4 regions of the Pseudomonas berkeleyensis genome follow, and region 2 is predicted to be linked to each of the others. Evidence: riboswitches for the same ligand, from Rfam matches in the RefSeq annotation. Region 2 holds a riboswitch; each other region holds the start of a gene.
What was found. A riboswitch is a leader RNA that binds a small molecule or an ion and turns the genes downstream of it on or off. The one in region 2 is predicted to bind cobalamin.

Region 1 (4,363 bases), 1.0 Mb from region 2:
CCATGAGGTGTTCAACCAGGTGCCGAGCCTGGACGGCGCCAACCTCTATCGCCTCGATCTACCGTTGCAGGAATGGATTCGTCGCTACGACGGTGGTTGGGCGGACGAGCGCCTGAGCGCTTATGGCGCACTGGCCGGCGGTGCATTGATGCAGGCCGGCTTTCTCGCCAACGAGAACAAGCCGGTGTTCAAGAGCCATGACCGCTATGGCAACCGCATCGATCTGGTGGAGTTTCACCCGGCCTATCACGAGTTGATGCGCACGGCCGTCGAGCATGGTCTGCCGTCACTGCCCTGGACAGACCCACGCGCTGGCGCGCATGTCGCCCGTGCCGGCTTGACCTATATGCACAGCCAGGCCGAAGCAGCGAGCGGCTGCCCATTGACCATGACCTTCGCCGCCGTGCCGGCCATTCGCTTGCAGCCCAACGTCGCCGAGCAATGGCTGCCGAAGATCCTCGCGACCGAGTACGACCCGCGCAACTTGCCGATGGAACAGAAGGCTGGTGTCACCATTGGCATGGCCATGACCGAGAAGCAGGGCGGCACCGACGTGCGCGCCAACACCACCCGCGCTTATCCCATCGGTCTCGGCGGGCCGGGGCAGGGTTACGAGCTGGTCGGCCATAAATGGTTCTGCTCGGCGCCGATGTGCGATGCCTTCCTCACCCTGGCTTACACCGACAAGGGCTTGTCGTGCTTCCTGCTGCCGCGTCATCGCCCGGACGGCACGCGCAACCAGTTCTATATCCAGCGCCTGAAGAACAAGCTGGGCAACTGGGCCAACGCCTCCAGCGAGGTGGAATACCGTGGCGCCTTCGCCTGGATGCTCGGCGAGGAAGGGCGCGGCGTGCCGACCATCATCGAGATGGTGGCCATGACCCGCTTCGACTGCATGGTCGGCTCCAGTAGCCTGATGCGCCAGGCCCTGACCCAGGCCGCGCACCACTGCGCACACCGTCAGGTGGGCGGCAAGCGGCTCGCCGACCAGCCGCTGATGCAGAACGTACTCGCCGATCTGGCGCTGGAAAGCGAAGCCGCGCTGGCGCTGTGCATGCGCATGGGGCGTGCGCTCGACCAGCAGCATGACGAGCAGGAAGACAAGTTCGCCCGCCTGGTCACTGCCGTGGGCAAGTACTGGATCTGCAAACGCGCGCCGGAAATGATCTACGAGGCGAGCGAGTGCATGGGCGGCGCCGGTTACGTCGAGGAAACCATCCTGCCGCGTCTGTATCGCGAAGCGCCGGTCAACTCGATCTGGGAAGGTTCGGGTAACGTGCAGTGTTTGGACGTGCTACGCGCTTTGTCCAAGGAACCGGGCGTACTCGATGCGCTGTTCGCCGAGCTGGGCGATGGCCATGGCGATGCTCGTCTGAAGGCACATATTCAGCGTCTGAAAGCCGATTTTGCCGATACCGCCGATATCCAGTACCGCGCGCGCCAGCTCACCGAGGATATGGCCGTGGCGCTGCAGGCCAAGCTGCTGCTGGAGGCGGGCAACGCCACCGTCTCCGATGCCTTTATCGCCAGCCGCCTGGAGGGCCGTGGCCGGGTCTACGGCACCTTGCCGCGTGGTGTCGACGTCGAGGCACTGCTGGCACGCAGCACGCCTCACCTGGCCTGATCGGAGGTTCGCCATGCACGCCCATCCGCGTTATCGGGAGTTGGTCGAGCGAGGCTTCGCCGATGCCAACTTCATCAATGACCTGGGCATTCGCGCCACCGACTGCGGCCCGGGTTGGGTCGAGGCGGAGCTGGATATCCAGCTCCGCCACCTGCAGCAGAACGGTTTCATCCATGCTGGTGTGCAGACCACTCTGGCCGATCATGCTGCCGGTGCCGCCGCTGCGACGCTGGTGGCCGAGGGGCAGACGGTGCTGACCCTGGAGTTCAAGGTCAACCTGCTGCGTCCGGCGCGCAGTGCACGCCTGTTCTGCCGCGCCGAAGTACTCAAGGCCGGGCGCCAGGCCACGGTGGTCGAGGCCGAGGTGTTCGGCGAGGAGGGCGGCCAGAAGCGCCTGTACAGCAAGGCTTCGGTGACCATGGCGGTGGTGACGTTGCCGGCCTGAACGAGGGCTGAAAGCGGATTGTCTGGCACGCTGTTTTTTAGCAGGGCAGGCGAGTAATCTTGCGCTCGATGGTTCTGCGTGCACGCATGTGGCGCGGATGAAAAGGGAACAGGGTGCGGCGAATCTCGCCAATGCCCTGGCTGCCCCCGCAACTGTAAGCGGCGAACGATGCCCTCATGCCACTGACTCCGGTCGGGAAGGCGGGCGGAGTGCCAAGCCGTGAGCCAGGAGACCTGCCATCGACAACGGGCGTTTCGCCCAACCTTCATCCGAATCGTCGCGCGGTGGGCGCGAACAAGGAACTCGCATGCATATCGAACCCGGTGTCGTCGAAGGCGCCAAGATCCTCCTCAGCTACGCAACGGCCGTCACCGCTTTCGGTCTGACCGCCAAACTCGCCCTGGACAGCGTACGCAACAACGGCGGTGTCGCCGCCCTGGTGTTGCGCAGCCTGCTGACCACCGCCCTGGTGTTCTGCTTCTTCGAAGTCTTCCCGCATCACCCGGTGGGTGTTTCCGAGGTGCATCTGATCCTCGGTTCTACCCTGTTGTTGCTGTTCGGTGCCGGTGCAGCAGCCATCGGTCTGGCGGCTGGTTTGCTGCTGCAGGGGCTGCTATTCGCTCAGTTCGACCTGCCGCAGTACGGCATGAACGTCACCACGCTGCTTATCCCGTTGTGGGGCATCAGCCTGCTGGCCAAGCGCATCGTTGCGCCGGGTACCGCCTACGTCGATCTTTCCTACAAGCAGGCACTGGCGCTGTCGACTGCCTACCAGGGTGGCATCGTCGCTTGGGTCGCGTTCTGGGCCTTCTACGGTCACGGTTTCTCCAGCGAAAACCTGGCAGCCGTGGGCAGCTTCGGCCTGGCCTACATGAGCGTGATCCTGATCGAGCCGCTTATCGACCTGGGCGTGCTGGCCGGTGCCAAGGCGTTGTCGCGCTTCAGCCAGGGGCCGCTGTTCAACGTGCGCCTGCACCAGGCAGCCTGACCCAGTCGCTTAGCGGCGGCGCTGCCAGATCATCTTGCCGGTATTGCTCTCGGTGACCAGGTACTGGTCGCTGAAGCGGTAGTAGGCGGCGGGTTGATAATCGGCGGCGCCTGCCAGGCGCACCATCAGCATGCCGTCCTGGCTGCGCCAGTGGCCGCTGTACTGCACCTCGCCAGGGCTGTCGTAGCTCCAGTCGCTGCCGCCGCCGGCCGAGCGGCTCCACTGCGTGACGCTGCCATCGGCGTTCAACTGCAGGGTTATCACGGTGTTGAACGAGGCGAAATTGGCGCCGCCGCTATTGATGATCTTCTCGTGTACCCAAGTGCCGACCAGTGCCGAATCCTGAACGCCTGCTGCGGACGGCATTGCTGCTGCTTCGCGCTGGAATAGCGCCTGACGTTCCAGTACCTCGCCATTGCGTGGGTTGCGAGCTGCAATGCTGGTGTTGAGCATGGCGTTGGCATAGGTGGCGTTCATGTTGGCCAGCAGCAGGCCGGACTGTGGATCGCTGATCTCGGCGCGCAGCACCTGTCCATCGTAGTGGCCCTTCAGATTCAGGCGTAGGGTCTGATTCTCAACGTATTGCCCCTCAATCTGATTGCCCTGCTGGCGCAGAATCAGCACGGTCGGCTGGCCGTCTAGCGTGGCCTGGTAGTGACCGTCCAGCTCACCAGCCTGAACGCTGAAGCAGGAAACGACGGCCAGCAGCAGAAGGATTGGACGAAGCATGGTAATGACCTCCGACGAGTAGCTCCAAGTCTAGTCTCGGCCGTCGGGTGGTGAGTCCTGTCGCGCTATGTTTTCGTCACCGTATGCAGGCAAGATAGGCGCGTACGTTCAGTCAGGAAGATGCACAGTGAAAGCCTGCTCAGATGATTTCATCGTTGCCCTCACTCCCGAAGAGGCGGTCGATCGCCTCGCCGCGTTGCACCAGGAGGCCACTGGCGCCCTGGGCCACGCGCTCAAGCGCTACCTCAAGGAACGCATCCGTCCCGATGCCAGCGAGCACTGCCTGTTCCGCTACCCCGAATTGCGCCTGACCTACCTGTGCCAGGGCGAGGTGCCGACCACCGTGCGCGCCTACGCCAAGGTGCAGGTACCGGGCACCTACGCCATCACCGTGACCCAGCCGGCGGCCTTCCGTAAATACCTGCTGGAGCAGCTACGCCCGCTGATGAACGACTTCACCCTGCGTGTGGAAGTCGGCCGCAGCCAGCAGAACATTCCTTACCCGTACGTGGTCGAGGGCGGCGATGAGCTGGCCGGCAGTGGCGTGACCGCCGCCGAGCTGGCGCGCGTATTCCCC
Region 2 (4,363 bases):
GCGCGTGGCTTTCGATTGCGTGGCCGATGTCTCCCAGGCGAGCGCCTGGGCGCACAGCAGCGATACCTTTCCACAGCGCTTCATAGGTAGCGTGCACCAGTCGCTGCACCTGCGGCGACACGTCACCGATCAGGTACACCTTGCTCGAGTCGGCGATGTAGCCGTTCTTTTCCAGGGTGATATCGAAGTTCACCAGGTCGCCGCTGCGCAGAATCTCACTGGCACTGGGTACGCCATGGCAGACCACCTCGTTGCGCGAGGTGTTCATTGAATAGGCGAAGCCATATTGCCCCTTGCTCGCTGGGCGCGCCTTGAGCTCATCCACGATGTAGTTATCCACAAGGTCGTTGACCTGTAGAGTCGACAAGCCGAGCAGGTCTATTCGATCCAGATAGCCGAACACGGACGCCAGCAACCTGCCGGCTTCGGCCATCAGGGCGATTTCCTCCGGTGTTTTGCTCATCAGGCATCCGTCATGCGCGGAGGCACCGTGACACCGGCTGCACGCAGTTCGGCAGCCATCACCTCGTTGAAACTCAGGGTCGGGTTCATCTCGCAGAGCATGCCGATGCGAATCCAGAAACCCGCCTGGGCATTGATCGAGCGGCCCGACACGCTGCTCGCCCGGCGAATCTGGTCGTGCAGCTCATCATCGATGTTGACGATGCCCATGGGGGCCTCCGTATATATGTTACGCATATGAATCATATAATGGTTGCCCGGTAATTTCATCTGCGTGCTCGCTAAGTCTGATGGTGGTCAGCGCCGGTGAGTGCTCCGATCCCTTAAAATGGTCGGCGAATCCGCTGACTGGCCCAGGTCAGGCCAGTGGATCGTTGGAGTCGTGCTGGTAGAGGAGAGAGGATGAAGCGCGCAGATGTGAAACAGAGAACGGACGAAGGAGTGCTGTTCGACACCCAGGTCATGGTCAATCCGGCCAATACGGCGGAGTGGATCGTGTTCTTCAAGAAAGACGCCGGGCGCAGCTTCTTTCTGGTGGACGAGGCTGAACAGGTGGAGACCTTCTCCGACCTGAACGAGCTGATGGTGGAGTTGCGGGCATTAGGTATCAAGCGGGTCGAGGTACAGCTCTGATCCTCAGTTGCTCACAATTGGCGTGGATCATCTTGTGGATATCCTCGTGATACCTAGCTAAAGCCCTTTACTAGCGGGCCTTGTAGTCAGTTGTACAAAAACTGACCCACGGCAAATAGCTATCCACAGTGGCCTGGGATAACTTCATTACTTTCTTGTTGATAAGTCGTCGAAAGTCAATGGATACGAGCCTTTCAGCGATTTGTGCAGAATATCGCCAGATCAGTCGTGGCCAGGGCGGTAGAGGTGCCGATGCGCAGCGTCGTACAGCGCCGACTCGGTGAAGCCCCCCGGATCGAGCACACGGCCGACCAGGATCAGCGTCGTGCGGCGAAAATCCTTGGCTGCGACCCTTTCCTGGATATCGGCCAGGGTGCCCAGCACCCAGTCCTGATCCGGCCAGCTCGCTCTGTGGATAACCGCGACGGGGCAGTCGCTGCCGTAGTGCGGTAGCAGCTCGGCAACTATCGCCGGCAACTGGCGTACGCCGAGGTGGATGGCCATGGTCGCGCGGTGCCGGGCCAGGTCATGCAACTGCTCACCCTCGGGCATCGGCGAGGTGGTGCCGTAACGCGTGAGGATCACCGTCTGGGCGATACCGGGCAGGGTCAGTTCACTTTCCAAAAGGGCCGCGCAGGCGGCTGTGGCGGTGACGCCGGGAATGATCTCGAAAGGGATGTCGAGCGCTCGCAGCTCGCGGATCTGCTCGCCGATGGCGCCGTATAGCGACGGGTCGCCCGAGTGCACGCGGGCCACGTCCAGGCCGCGTTCATGGGCCTCCTGCAGCAGCGTGATGATCTCGCCCAGGTTCAGCTCGGCGGTGTTCACCACCTGTTCGGCGCTGTGGCCCTGCAGCACCGGCTCGGGCACCAGCGAGCCGGCGTAGAGAATCACGGGGCATGAGCGGATCAGGCGTTGCCCCTTGACGGTGATCAGTTCGGGGTCGCCGGGGCCGGCACCGATAAAGTAGACGGTCATGCAGGTTCTCTATCGAAGGTGGCCAGCGCACAGGTGGCGCTGGCACTACGGTTTTTCTCGCCGAGTAGGCAGGGCGATGCGCCCATGCGCGCCGCCAGTGCGAGGGCGCAAGGCTCGGCGACGGCAGGGCTACCGGTGGCTGCCTGGGTCAATGCACTGCCGGCGGTCATGGCTTGATAGATGCTCAGTTGCTCGGGTGCGAAGAACACCAACTCCAGAGCCAGGTGCTCGGCCAGGCCATGCAGGCTGGCTTCGTTGCGCTTGTGGGCGATGCTGGCCAGGCCCACGAGGTTTTCCACTGTCAGGCCATGTTGCCTCAGGCTGTGGATAAGCAGATCGAGCAACTCGTCCTGGCTGCAGCCACGGCGACACCCCAGCCCGGCGACGACCTGTATCGTTGAGGCGGATGGGTGATTGGAGGTGGTTGGCAACATGAGTGGCATTCGGGCTGAGCGGTGGCGTAGCTCATCATGGCACCTGCCAGCGGTCAACCGCGATTGACCGGCCGCCGTGGCCTGCGTAGCCTTCTCGCTTTCGAGGTTCTTCCCGGCAAGGCGCCGGGGGGCTAAGAGGGAACAGGGTCGATGCCCTGGCTGCCCCCGCAACTGTGAACGGTCTAAACCCTTCGATACACCACTGCCGCCAGGCGGGAAGGTGAAGGATGCGCAACGCGCACACCGTGAGCCAGGAGACCTGCCTCGACAGACCAGCCATTTGCTCGGACGGGGTGATCCGACGCGGCCAGCACGCCCTTGCGTGCCCGCCTGCGCGTACCCGTCCGCCGAACCTACCGACGCCACGGGGCCCTTGATGAAAACCCTCGCCAAACTGCCTGTCACCATCGTCACCGGTTTCCTCGGTGCCGGCAAAACCACCCTGCTGCGCCATCTGCTGGCCAATGCCGGCGGCCGCCGTATCGCGGTGATCGTCAACGAGTTCGGCGAGCTGGGCATCGATGGCGAGATCCTCAAGCAATGCTCCATCGGCTGCAGCGAGGAGGAGGCCAATGGCCGTGTCTTCGAACTGGCCAACGGCTGCCTGTGCTGTACCGTGCAGGAGGAGTTCTTCCCGGTGATGCGCGAGCTGGTGGCGCGCCGTGGCGACCTCGACCATATCCTCATCGAGACCAGTGGTCTGGCGCTGCCCAAGCCGCTGGTGCAGGCTTTCAACTGGCCGGAAATCCGCAACGCCTGCACCGTCGACGCGGTAATCACCGTGGTCGACAGCCCGGCGGTGATCGCCGGCACCTTCGCCGCCTTCCCGGATCAGGTGGACGAGCAGCGCAAGCTCGACCCGAACCTCGACCACGAATCGCCGCTGCACGAGCTGTTCGCCGACCAGCTGGCCAGCGCCGACCTGGTGATCCTCAACAAGGCCGACCTGCTCGACGCCGAGGCGCTGGCTGCGGTGCGCGCCGAAGTGGCTGAAGAACTGCCGCCAGCGGTCAAGGTGATCGAGGCGCACGGCGGCGAGCTGCCGCTGGACGTGCTGCTGGGCCTGAACAGCGAAACGGAGCTGCATATCGACAGCCGCCGCACTCACCATGACGATGAGGACGAGGATCACGATCACGAGGAATTCGACTCGTTCCACGTGGAACTACCCGAAGCTGAGGAGGCGCGTCTGCTGGCTGCGCTGAAGGATGCTGTGGCCAAGTACGACATCCTGCGGGTGAAAGGCTTCGCGGCGATCCCTGGCAAGCCGATGCGCCTGCTGGTGCAGGGCGTGGGCCAGCGCTTCGACCGTCACTTCGACCGCGCCTGGCAGGTCGACGAGCCGCGCCTGAGCCGCCTGGTGGTGATCGGCCAGCAGCTAAACCGCGTGGCTATCGAGGCCGAGCTGAAGGCGGCGCTGGCCTGATACAGAGCGTAGGGCGTACTCGCGTAGCAGTACGCCATGTGGACGTGCGCGCTGGCGGTGGACTGTTCGCTTCGCTCCTGAGTCCACCCTACGGCGCTACCACCAGTCGCGGCTAACGCCCCTCCACGGAACGAACATGCACCTTCTGCGCACTCAGCCCGGCGCTCAACTGCCGGCCGACAGCATCGCCGACCTTGGTCAGACGCCTGCCGAGCTGGTGATCCTGTGTACGGGGGATTCGCACCTGTCGCTGTTGGCCGAGGCCGCCCGGCAACTGCCGGACGACTATCCCAGCCTACGCCTGGCCAGCCCGGCACAGCTGAGCAACAACGCCTCGGTGGACTATTACGTCGAGCAGGTGCTGCAGCATGCCAAGGTCATCCTGATCTCGGTGCATGGCGGGGTCAGCTATTGGCGCTACGGGGTCGAG
Region 3 (4,363 bases), 2.3 Mb from region 2:
ATGCGCCTCGCGCCCCTCCATCAGCGCCACCGCCAGCAGCTCAGCGCAATCGCGGATGCCTTCGACCTTGAGCTGCATGAACTCATCCGAACGCTCGCCCAAGGCTTCGGCGGTGCGAACGCGCTCCGCCTCCACCAGCGCATGGGCCGCCTCCCGCAATTGCGGATCGCTGATACGCAGGAAGCGCCACGGCTGCATCAGGCCGACGCTGGGCGCGTGGTGCGCCGCTTCGAGCAGTCGCGCCAACACCTCGGCAGGCACCTGCCCGCCAGCGAAGTGGCGCATGTCGCGGCGCTCGGCGATCACGCGGTACACCGCCGCACGCTCTGCCGGGGTGAAGGCATGCTCGCTCATGGACGCAGCAGCGCGGCGGCCGCCTCCGGATTGGACGGCAGATAGAAGTGGATATAGCTGGCCGTCAGCCGGCCAAGGCGATACACCGCCTCGGCCACTGGCTTGCCGTTCGGACAGCGGCCGAGCGCCAGAGGCTGCAATGGACTCTCCAGCCGCGAGTGGTGGTAACTGTGGCCGCGCAACTCGCCTTCCGGCAGCGTCACTTCCTGCAGAGCCAGTGCCGTCAGCCGTGGCTGCAAAGCCGCACTGCCACTGAGCAGGCCAAGCATGCGGCCACTGCCGCCCTGCTTGTCGCGCAGCTCATCGAGCAGATAGAGCATGCCGCCACACTCGGCGAGCAGTGGCTTGCCGGCCTGGTGATGAGCACGGATCGCCTTAGCCATGGCCTGGTTGCCCTCCAGCTCTGCCAGGTACAGCTCGGGATAACCGCCAGGCAAGTAGAGGCTGTCCACGTCCGGCAGAGCCTGATCGGTCAGCGGCGAAAAATAGCGCAGTTCAGCCCCCAACGCCTGCAGCAGGTCGAGATTGGCCTGATAAAGGAAGGCGAAGGCGGCATCGCGCGCCACACCGATGCGCACGCCGTTGAGCAAGGGCGCAGGTTCATCGATCTGCGGCGCAGCGAAGCTCACAGCCGGCGGCAGATCGACATCGGCGCTGGCCGCCAAGGCACCGGCGGCGGCGTCCAGACGTGCATCCAGATCGGCCAACTCAGCTGCCTGCACCAGGCCCAGATGCCGACTCGGCAACTCCACCGCGGCACTGCGCGGCAAGGCGCCGAACCAGCGGATGCTCGATGGCAAGGCATCACGCAGAATATCGCCATGGCGCGTACTGGCGACGCGGTTGCCGAGCACCCCGGCAAACGGCAAGTCCGGCTGGAAGGTGGCCAAGCCGTGAGCCAGCGCGCCAAAGGTCTGGGCCATGGCCGCGCCGTCGATCACGCCCAGTACCGGCACACCGAAATGGCGGGCAAGGTCGGCCGCAGATGGCTTGCCGTCGAACAAGCCCATCACCCCTTCGATTAGGATCAGATCGGCCTCGCCCGCGGCCTGCCACAACAGCCGGCGGCTCTCCGCTTCACCCACCATGGCCAGATCGAGCTGGTACACCGGCGCGCCGCTGGCACGGGCGTGGATCATCGGATCGAGGAAGTCCGGGCCGCACTTGAACACCCGCACCCGGCGCCCCTGACGCGTATGCAGGCGCGCCAGCGCGGCGGTGACGGTGGTCTTGCCCTGGCCCGAAGCCGGCGCGGCAATCAGCAGCGCCGGACAGTGACGTGCTTCCATCAGAATTCGATGCCCTTCTGCGCCTTCACCCCGGCCTTGAACGCATGCTTGACCAGGCTCATCTCGGTGACCGTGTCGGCCGCCTCGATCATCCCCGGCAAGGCGCCCCGCCCCGTCACCACCACGTGCTGCAGCAGCGGCCGCGCTTCGATATCGGCCAACACCGCATCCAGTTCGAGATAGCCATGCTTGAGGGCGATGTTCAGTTCATCCAGCACCACCAGGCCGATGGACTCATCGCCAAGCAAGCGTCTGGCAATGGCCCAGGCTTCCTGCGCCTTGGCGATATCACGCTGGCGATCCTGGGTTTCCCAGGTGAAGCCCTCGCCCATCACGTGATAGCTGACTTCCTCGGGAAAGCGGCGGAAGAAGGTTTCCTCGCCGGTGCTGGCCGCGCCCTTGATGAACTGCACCACACCGACCTTGATGCCATGACCGAGGGCACGCGCGACCATACCGAAGGCGCTGCTGCTCTTGCCCTTGCCATTGCCGCTGTGCACCAGCAACAGGCCGTATTCGTCCTGAGCCTGGGCGATCTTCTCGTCGATCAGGGCTTTCTTGCGCTGCATGCGCGCCTTGTGGCGGGCATCGCGCTCGGTGGACTCGCTCATGCTGTGCTCCTGTACGTCAGGCACCCGCGCCGCCTGTTGATCGATAAACAGTGCGAACGGCAATGAGCAAGAAGGTTGCGATGATCCGCATATCCTCACCCAGGCGCCAATGGCTGGTCAGGCGAGCGGAAGACAGAAAACACGAACGCCCCGACCAAACCGGAGCGTTAGCCGGACAGCGCCCTCCGCGATGCCGTGAAATTGCGACAGGCCGGTCTCCGGGCTCGTGAGCGAACCAAAGGTTCGACGCCGCGCCTTCCCGTGCAAATACACAGTGGCTTTGAGCAGCGTTTGACTCACCTACCGTTGCGGGGGCAGCGCCGGCATTCGAACCGGCTTCCCTGTTTCACCCCTCGGCCGTCATTCGCAGCGACTCGGGGCACCTGAAGCAAGGCGCGCAGGGTAGAGGCTGGCAGCCCTACCCGTCAACGCCGCTCAGTGCCTGGGCATGAACCCAGGCGGTTTGCTCGCCAACCAATCGACGAAAGTCCGCAAACGCTCATCACTCAGCAGCGCCTCGCGACTGTTGTAAGTCAGCGCCAGCTCCTTTTCGCTGAACAGGCGGTGAATCTGGTTATGACAGGCACGACAGACCCAAAGCGTGGCGGTAATGCGCTCATGACGAGCGAAGCGTTTCTGCACATACACCTTGTCGTGCAGCGCCTTGGGAATCAGGTGATGACGGGTCAGTGCGACAGGCCGCGCGCACAGCTCACATGCCTCGGGCTGAGGCGGCAGGCGAATGGGCTCGCTCATGAAGGGTCAGGGGTTACGAGCGAGCTCTGGAGTGATGACTCGTTTGGCATCGAGGTAGACACGCTGCCAGTAGACGTTATCGAGGCTGTCCAGGCGCACGGTACCGCCACTGGACGGGGCATGGACGAAACGCCCCTCGCCGACATAGATGCCGGCATGACTGACGGCGCGACCGCCATTGGTGGCAAAAAACACCAGATCACCACTCTGCAAGGCATCGCGCCGAACATCCGGAGTACGCATAGCGCTCAGCTCACGGGTCGAACGTGGCAGGCTGATACCGGCCGCATCGCGGTAGACGTAGCCGATCAGGCCACTGCAGTCGAACCCCCCTTCCGGGGTATTACCGCCATAACGATAGGGCGTACCGACCAGACCGAGGGCGCGAAACAAGACATCTTCGGCGCCGCCCTGATAGGACGAAGAAGAGACTGGAGGACTGTAGGTAGGCTGAGGAGAGGGAGCACGACTGCTACAGGCACTCAGCAGCAGAACGAGGGAGATAAGGGCGACACGGGTCGTGACGGGCATAAGCGAGGCGATCCTGAGCCTGAATGCGCTCTACTCTGCCGTCTACAGACAAACGGCGCAACCCTCAGTACCCGCTCAAGACCTATAGAGACAGCCCTTGAGCAGATTCTGCGGTTACGCCGTGTACATCAGTTATGACGCTTGGCAGCGATCTGATCTTCAACCGGCGCCAGGGCGAGGACGCGCTTGGCTTGCAGATAACTGCGATTCCAGTAGCTGTCGTCCAGGCTGTCGATGCGCACGCCACCACTGCGACTGCTGCTGGAGTGGATGAATTGATCATCGCCCAGGTAGATGCCGGCGTGACTGACGCGACCACGGCCGCGATCGTTGAACAGAATCAGGTCACCTGGCTCCAGATCGGCACGAGCCACCTTGGGAGCATCCAGATTGATCAGTTCGCGAGTGGAGCGCGGCAATTCGAGGCCGACCTCTTCGCGGAACAGGTAACCCACGAAACCGCTGCAATCGAAACCGGACTGTACCGAGGTACCACCGTAACGATAGCGAGTACCGATCAGCGAACGCCCGAGGTCGAGCAGGCTGTCAGCCAGCTGCGGCATTTCGTAGGGTTTGTCGTCGATCAGCGCGGTGATTTCATCGTCGGCAGGCTCAACCTGCTGAGAGAGCGGACGAGCGATTGGCTCGGCCGCGGCTTCGCTGATCTGCGGTTGCGGCGAGTGGCCGGCGCAGGCAGCGATAAAGACTGTGAGTGCAAGAGGCACGAGGGGTGCGAAGCGTTTTAGCATGGGCACGACCGTGTCGGTTGAATTTACAAGTTGGCGACTATGCCTTCTATAACGCTCATTTGCAAATTCTATC
Region 4 (4,363 bases), 910 kb from region 2:
GCAGCGTGCCGCCGGCGCAGCAGGCGCAGTTGCAGCGTTTCGGTATTCCCTTGTTGATCGTCGAACCGCGTCGTCTCGATCAGCTTGGCGATGCGTTCGTCAGCATTGCCGGACGTATCGGCCGTGCGGAGCAGGGCGAGCGGCTGGCAAGCGAGTTTCGTACCGAGCTGGACGCGCTGCGCCAGCGCTACCGGCGTGAGCAGCCCCTGACGGTGTTCTACCAGATCTGGCACCAGCCGCTGTACACCATCGGTGGCGAGCAACTGATCGGTGATGCCTTGCAGGTGTGCGGGGCGCGTAACCTGTTCGCTGATTTGCCACAGCCGGCACCGCAGGTCAGCGTCGAGGCCGTGCTGGCACGTGACCCGGACGTGATTCTCGGCGGCAGCAATGCCGAGCTGAGCGCCTGGCAAGCCTGGCCGCAGCTACATGCAGTACGTATGGGCCAGGTTTGGGCTGTGCCGGACAAGGGCCTGGAGCGGCCCAGTCGGCAGATGCTGGGAGCCATCGAGCAGTTGTGTGAGCGGATGGCTGGGGCGCGGTAGTGTGTCCAGACTGTGCGCGCGGCGTACCCTGCAGGACGGCGTACTGCTTTGCGAGTACGCCCTACGAGCTGATCGACATGACTTTAGAACTCCGGTGTCCAGGTGACGCTAAGCAGGCCGGAGCGGCCTTCTTCGCGGTAGTCGTGGTACTCGGCAGGAAAGCCAACGCCGTACTGGGCACGGCTGTAGTCCTTGTCCAGCAGGTTGTCGATCTTCGCTGAGACCAGAATCTCTGTCGTGGCCTGCCAACTGCCGCGCAAGCCCAGCAGCCCGTAGCCAGCCAGTTCCCGTTGGTTGCCGACATCGTCATAGCTGCTGCTGACGGTTTGCCAGGTCGTGCCAACAGTGAAGGCGCCGAAGGCGCGGTCGAGATCCACGCTGAGGGTACGGCGCGCACGGCGATTCAGGGTATGACCGCTGTCGGCGTCGCGTGGGTCGATCAGGCTCAGACCCAGTGCGGCCTGCCAGTCGCCCAGGCGTTGTTCCAGGCTTGCTTCGAAGCCGTTTACCCGTGCGCTATCGAGGTTCTGCATGACCCAGTTGCCGTCGGCGACGATGGCATTGCGGATCTTGCTGCGATAGAGCGAGGCTTCCAGGAGGGTGCTGTCAGTCAGTTGACTGCGCCATTGCAGCTCGTAGCTTTTCGACTCTTCCGGTTTGAGATCGGGGTTGGCGCCCCAGCCCATGGGGGCGTAGATATCCTGGAAGCTGGGCGCGCGGAATGCTTCGGCGTAGGACAGGATGAGGTCGTTGTTCGGGTTCAGGTGCCAGGTCAATGCGGCGTTGTAGGTGCTATTACCGCCAAACTGTTGGTTCTTGTCATGCCGAGCGCCCAGCTCGGTGGAGACGTTCTCGCCACGGTAGTGGTGCTGGAGGAACAGTCCGCGATTCCAGCGTGAAGCCCGGGTGTAGGCGTTGTTGCTGTGCAGGGTGTCTTCGAGCCAGTCGACACCGAGCAGTAGCTGGTTGTGTTCGCCCAGGGACAGGGTGTTCAGCCAGGATGCCGAGTCGCGGTAGGTGTAGTTGTGGCGGGTGTTGTCGGTATCGTCGGCGCGGGTCTTGTAACGGTTCTCGCTGTGGCCGAGTTCCAGACGACTTTTCCATTGTTCGGCCAGGCGCGCATCAGCGTAGAACGACTGGCTGCTGATACGGAAGTCACTGTAGGGGTGCAGACCAAAGAGTGGCTCGTTGTCGAACTCGACCTCGCCGCTTTGCTCCAGCAGGCTCAGACCGAGCTGCAGATCGTCGTTGAGGTCGTGGGCGAGGTTCAGGCTCAGGCCGTTCTTGCGGTAGGCATCGTGATCGTTGTCGTAGGTCGAGGCGTGGGTGCTGCGGTCGATACCGTGGGTATCCGAGGAGCTGCTACTGAGATTGAAACGGGTACTTTCGTTGGCTAGGGCCAGGCTGGCCGCACGTTCCCAGGTACCACGGCTGCCGTAGCCCAGACTAAGACTGGCCTGGCGTTGTCCAGCACTGGCGCGGCGGGTGAAAATTTGTACGACACCGCCGATGGCGTCGGCGCCGTAGAGGGTTGCCCGCGAGCCGCGCAGGACTTCCACCCGTTCGATCTGGTGGATGCTGAGGTGTTCGAGGAAATGGCTGCCGCTGGACGCATCGGAAATCCGTTGACCGTCGACTAGTACGACGTTCTGTGCTGTCTTGGTGCCGCGGATGAACAGGCTGGAGAGGCTGCCACGGCCGCCGGAACTGGTGACCTGTACGCCGGGTACACGGTTCAGTAGGTCGATGACGCTGGAGGGTTGCAGGCGTTCGATGTCTTCGCGGGTGAACACGCTGGTAGCGACACTGCTTTTGCTGCGCAGCTGTACTTCGCGGTTGGCGCTGATGACCGTGTCGGACAGTTTCAGTGCCTGATCGAGCGAAGGGACGGTTTCAGCGAGTGCGGCGCAGGGCGCCAGAGTAATGGCCAGGGCTAGACGGGATAGTTTCATTCTCTTTCCTCAAAGGTCGGCAGACGTTCGAGGAGGGCAGGAGCAAGCGCGCAGGGCGGCGCTTGACCGTGCTGCCCTCCGCAACACCAGTCGCACCGCCTTGGCCGGTCTCCGGGCTCTCGACCCACGTCCGCCTTCCCAGGTTGCCCCAGTGGCCGTTTGGACGTGGCGCAAGCTCAGCGCTTGCAGTCGATTACCGTTGCGGGGGCAGCGCCGGGATTGCTCATGACGAGCGCACCGACTTCCCGTTTCACGCCGCTTGCGCAGCGCACCCAGGCGGAACATGAAGTGGGCGAACCTTAGTGCGCGCAGCTATGAATGACAAGCAAGCCTGGCTCATCCGGCGATGAGCCAGGCTCATGCTCAGGCCTGCAGCAGGCTCAGGCGTTGACGCACCGCGCGTTCGATGCCGGCTTCGTCGAGACCGCACTCGGCAAGCATCTGGCTCGGTTTGGCGTGCTCGACGTAGTAGTCCGGTAGACCCAGGTGCAGCATCGGCACCTGGCGGTTCTCGGCGGCGAAGAATTCGCTGACCGCGCTGCCGGCACCGCCCATCACCGCGTTTTCCTCGATGGTCACCAGCAGTTCGTGGTTGCCGGCCAGCTCGCGCAGCAGTGCTTCGTCCAGCGGTTTGACGAAGCGCATGTCGACCACCGTGGCGTCCAGCGTTTCGCCTACGCGCAGGGCTTCGGCCAGTTGCACGCCGAAGGCCAGCAGGGCGACGCCATTGCCCTGGCGGCGTACCACGGCCTTGCCGATCTCCAGCGGTTCGAGGCCTGCATCGAGCGGCGCATTGGGGCCGCTGCCGCGCGGGTAGCGCACCGCTGCCGGGCCGTCGAACAGGTGGCCGGTAGTGAGCATGCGGCGCATCTCGTTCTCGTCGCTCGGCGTCATCACCAGCATGCCGGGGATGCAGCGCAGGTAGGAGAGGTCGAAGCTGCCGGCGTGGGTCGGGCCGTCTTCGCCAACCAGGCCGGCGCGGTCGATGGCGAACAGCACGTCGAGGTGCTGCACGGCGACGTCGTGGATCAGCTGGTCATAGGCGCGCTGGAGGAAGGTTGAGTAGATCGCCACCACCGGCTTGGCACCTTCGCAGGCCATGCCGGCGGCGAGGGTGACGGCATGCTGCTCGGCAATCGCCACGTCGAAGTAACGCTCGGGGAAGCGCTCGCTGAACGCCACCAGATCCGAGCCTTCCTTCATTGCCGGAGTGATACCGACCAGGCGCGCGTCCTGCTCGGCCATGTCGCACAGCCACTGGCCGAACACGTTGGAGTATTTCGGGCCGGAAGGCTTCTTCGGTGCCGCGACTGGCGTGACCGGTTCCAGCTTGGTGATGGCGTGGTAGCCGATGGGGTCGACCTCGGCGGGTGCGAAGCCCTTGCCCTTCTTGGTCACCACATGCAGGAACTGCGGGCCGTCGAGGTCGCGCATGTTGCGCAGGGTGGCGAGCAGGGTGGGCAGGTCGTGGCCGTCGATGGGGCCGACGTAGTTCCAGCCCAGCTCCTCGAACAGGGTGCCGGGTACCAGCATGCCCTTGGCGTGTTCCTCGACCTTGCGTGCGATTTCCCAGGCGCCAGGCAGGCGCGAGAGGATCTTCTTGCTGCCCTCGCGCATGCTGGCGTAGGTGCGGCTGGAGATGATCTTGGCCAGGTAGTTGGACAGCCCGCCGACATTCTTGGAGATCGACATGTCGTTGTCGTTGAGGATCACCAGCATATTGGCGCCGACGTCGGTGGCGTGGTTCAGCGCCTCGAAGGCCATGCCGGCGGTCAGTGCGCCGTCGCCGATCACCGCCACGCTCTTGCGCTTCTCGCCCTTCAGGCGGGCGGCGATGGCCATGCCAAGGGCCGCGCTGATGCTGGT

Region 1: another riboswitch for cobalamin. It lies ahead of HS968_RS21210 (energy-coupling factor ABC transporter permease); the one in region 2 lies ahead of cobW (cobalamin biosynthesis protein CobW).
Region 3: another riboswitch for cobalamin. It lies ahead of cobO (cob(I)yrinic acid a,c-diamide adenosyltransferase); the one in region 2 lies ahead of cobW (cobalamin biosynthesis protein CobW).
Region 4: another riboswitch for cobalamin. It lies ahead of HS968_RS21845 (TonB-dependent receptor plug domain-containing protein); the one in region 2 lies ahead of cobW (cobalamin biosynthesis protein CobW).

What each region holds. Positions count from the first base shown of each region.
Region 1 covers NZ_CP059139.1:4,579,260-4,583,622, reverse strand. Annotated here, with positions in the region: gene HS968_RS21220 (acyl-CoA dehydrogenase family protein) at 1-1,624, shown strand, start outside; gene HS968_RS21215 (PaaI family thioesterase) at 1,638-2,069, shown strand; cobalamin riboswitch at 2,122-2,324, shown strand; gene HS968_RS21210 (energy-coupling factor ABC transporter permease) at 2,377-3,057, shown strand; gene HS968_RS21205 (hypothetical protein) at 3,067-3,786, opposite strand; gene amn (AMP nucleosidase) at 3,854-4,363, shown strand, end outside.
Region 2 covers NZ_CP059139.1:5,624,166-5,628,528, reverse strand. Annotated here, with positions in the region: gene map (type I methionyl aminopeptidase) at 1-463, opposite strand, end outside; gene HS968_RS26135 (ParD-like family protein) at 463-672, opposite strand; gene HS968_RS26130 (hypothetical protein) at 865-1,095, shown strand; gene cobM (precorrin-4 C(11)-methyltransferase) at 1,318-2,073, opposite strand; gene HS968_RS26120 (cobalamin biosynthesis protein) at 2,070-2,507, opposite strand; cobalamin riboswitch at 2,594-2,788, shown strand; gene cobW (cobalamin biosynthesis protein CobW) at 2,884-3,933, shown strand; gene cobN (cobaltochelatase subunit CobN) at 4,070-4,363, shown strand, end outside.
Region 3 covers NZ_CP059139.1:2,234,872-2,239,234, reverse strand. Annotated here, with positions in the region: gene bluB (5,6-dimethylbenzimidazole synthase) at 1-354, opposite strand, end outside; gene HS968_RS10505 (cobyrinate a,c-diamide synthase) at 351-1,643, opposite strand; gene cobO (cob(I)yrinic acid a,c-diamide adenosyltransferase) at 1,643-2,254, opposite strand; cobalamin riboswitch at 2,447-2,656, opposite strand; gene HS968_RS10495 (hypothetical protein) at 2,690-3,010, opposite strand; gene HS968_RS10490 (C40 family peptidase) at 3,017-3,541, opposite strand; gene HS968_RS10485 (C40 family peptidase) at 3,670-4,290, opposite strand.
Region 4 covers NZ_CP059139.1:4,716,509-4,720,871, reverse strand. Annotated here, with positions in the region: gene HS968_RS21850 (cobalamin-binding protein) at 1-545, shown strand, start outside; gene HS968_RS21845 (TonB-dependent receptor plug domain-containing protein) at 629-2,497, opposite strand; cobalamin riboswitch at 2,583-2,788, opposite strand; gene dxs (1-deoxy-D-xylulose-5-phosphate synthase) at 2,861-4,363, opposite strand, start outside.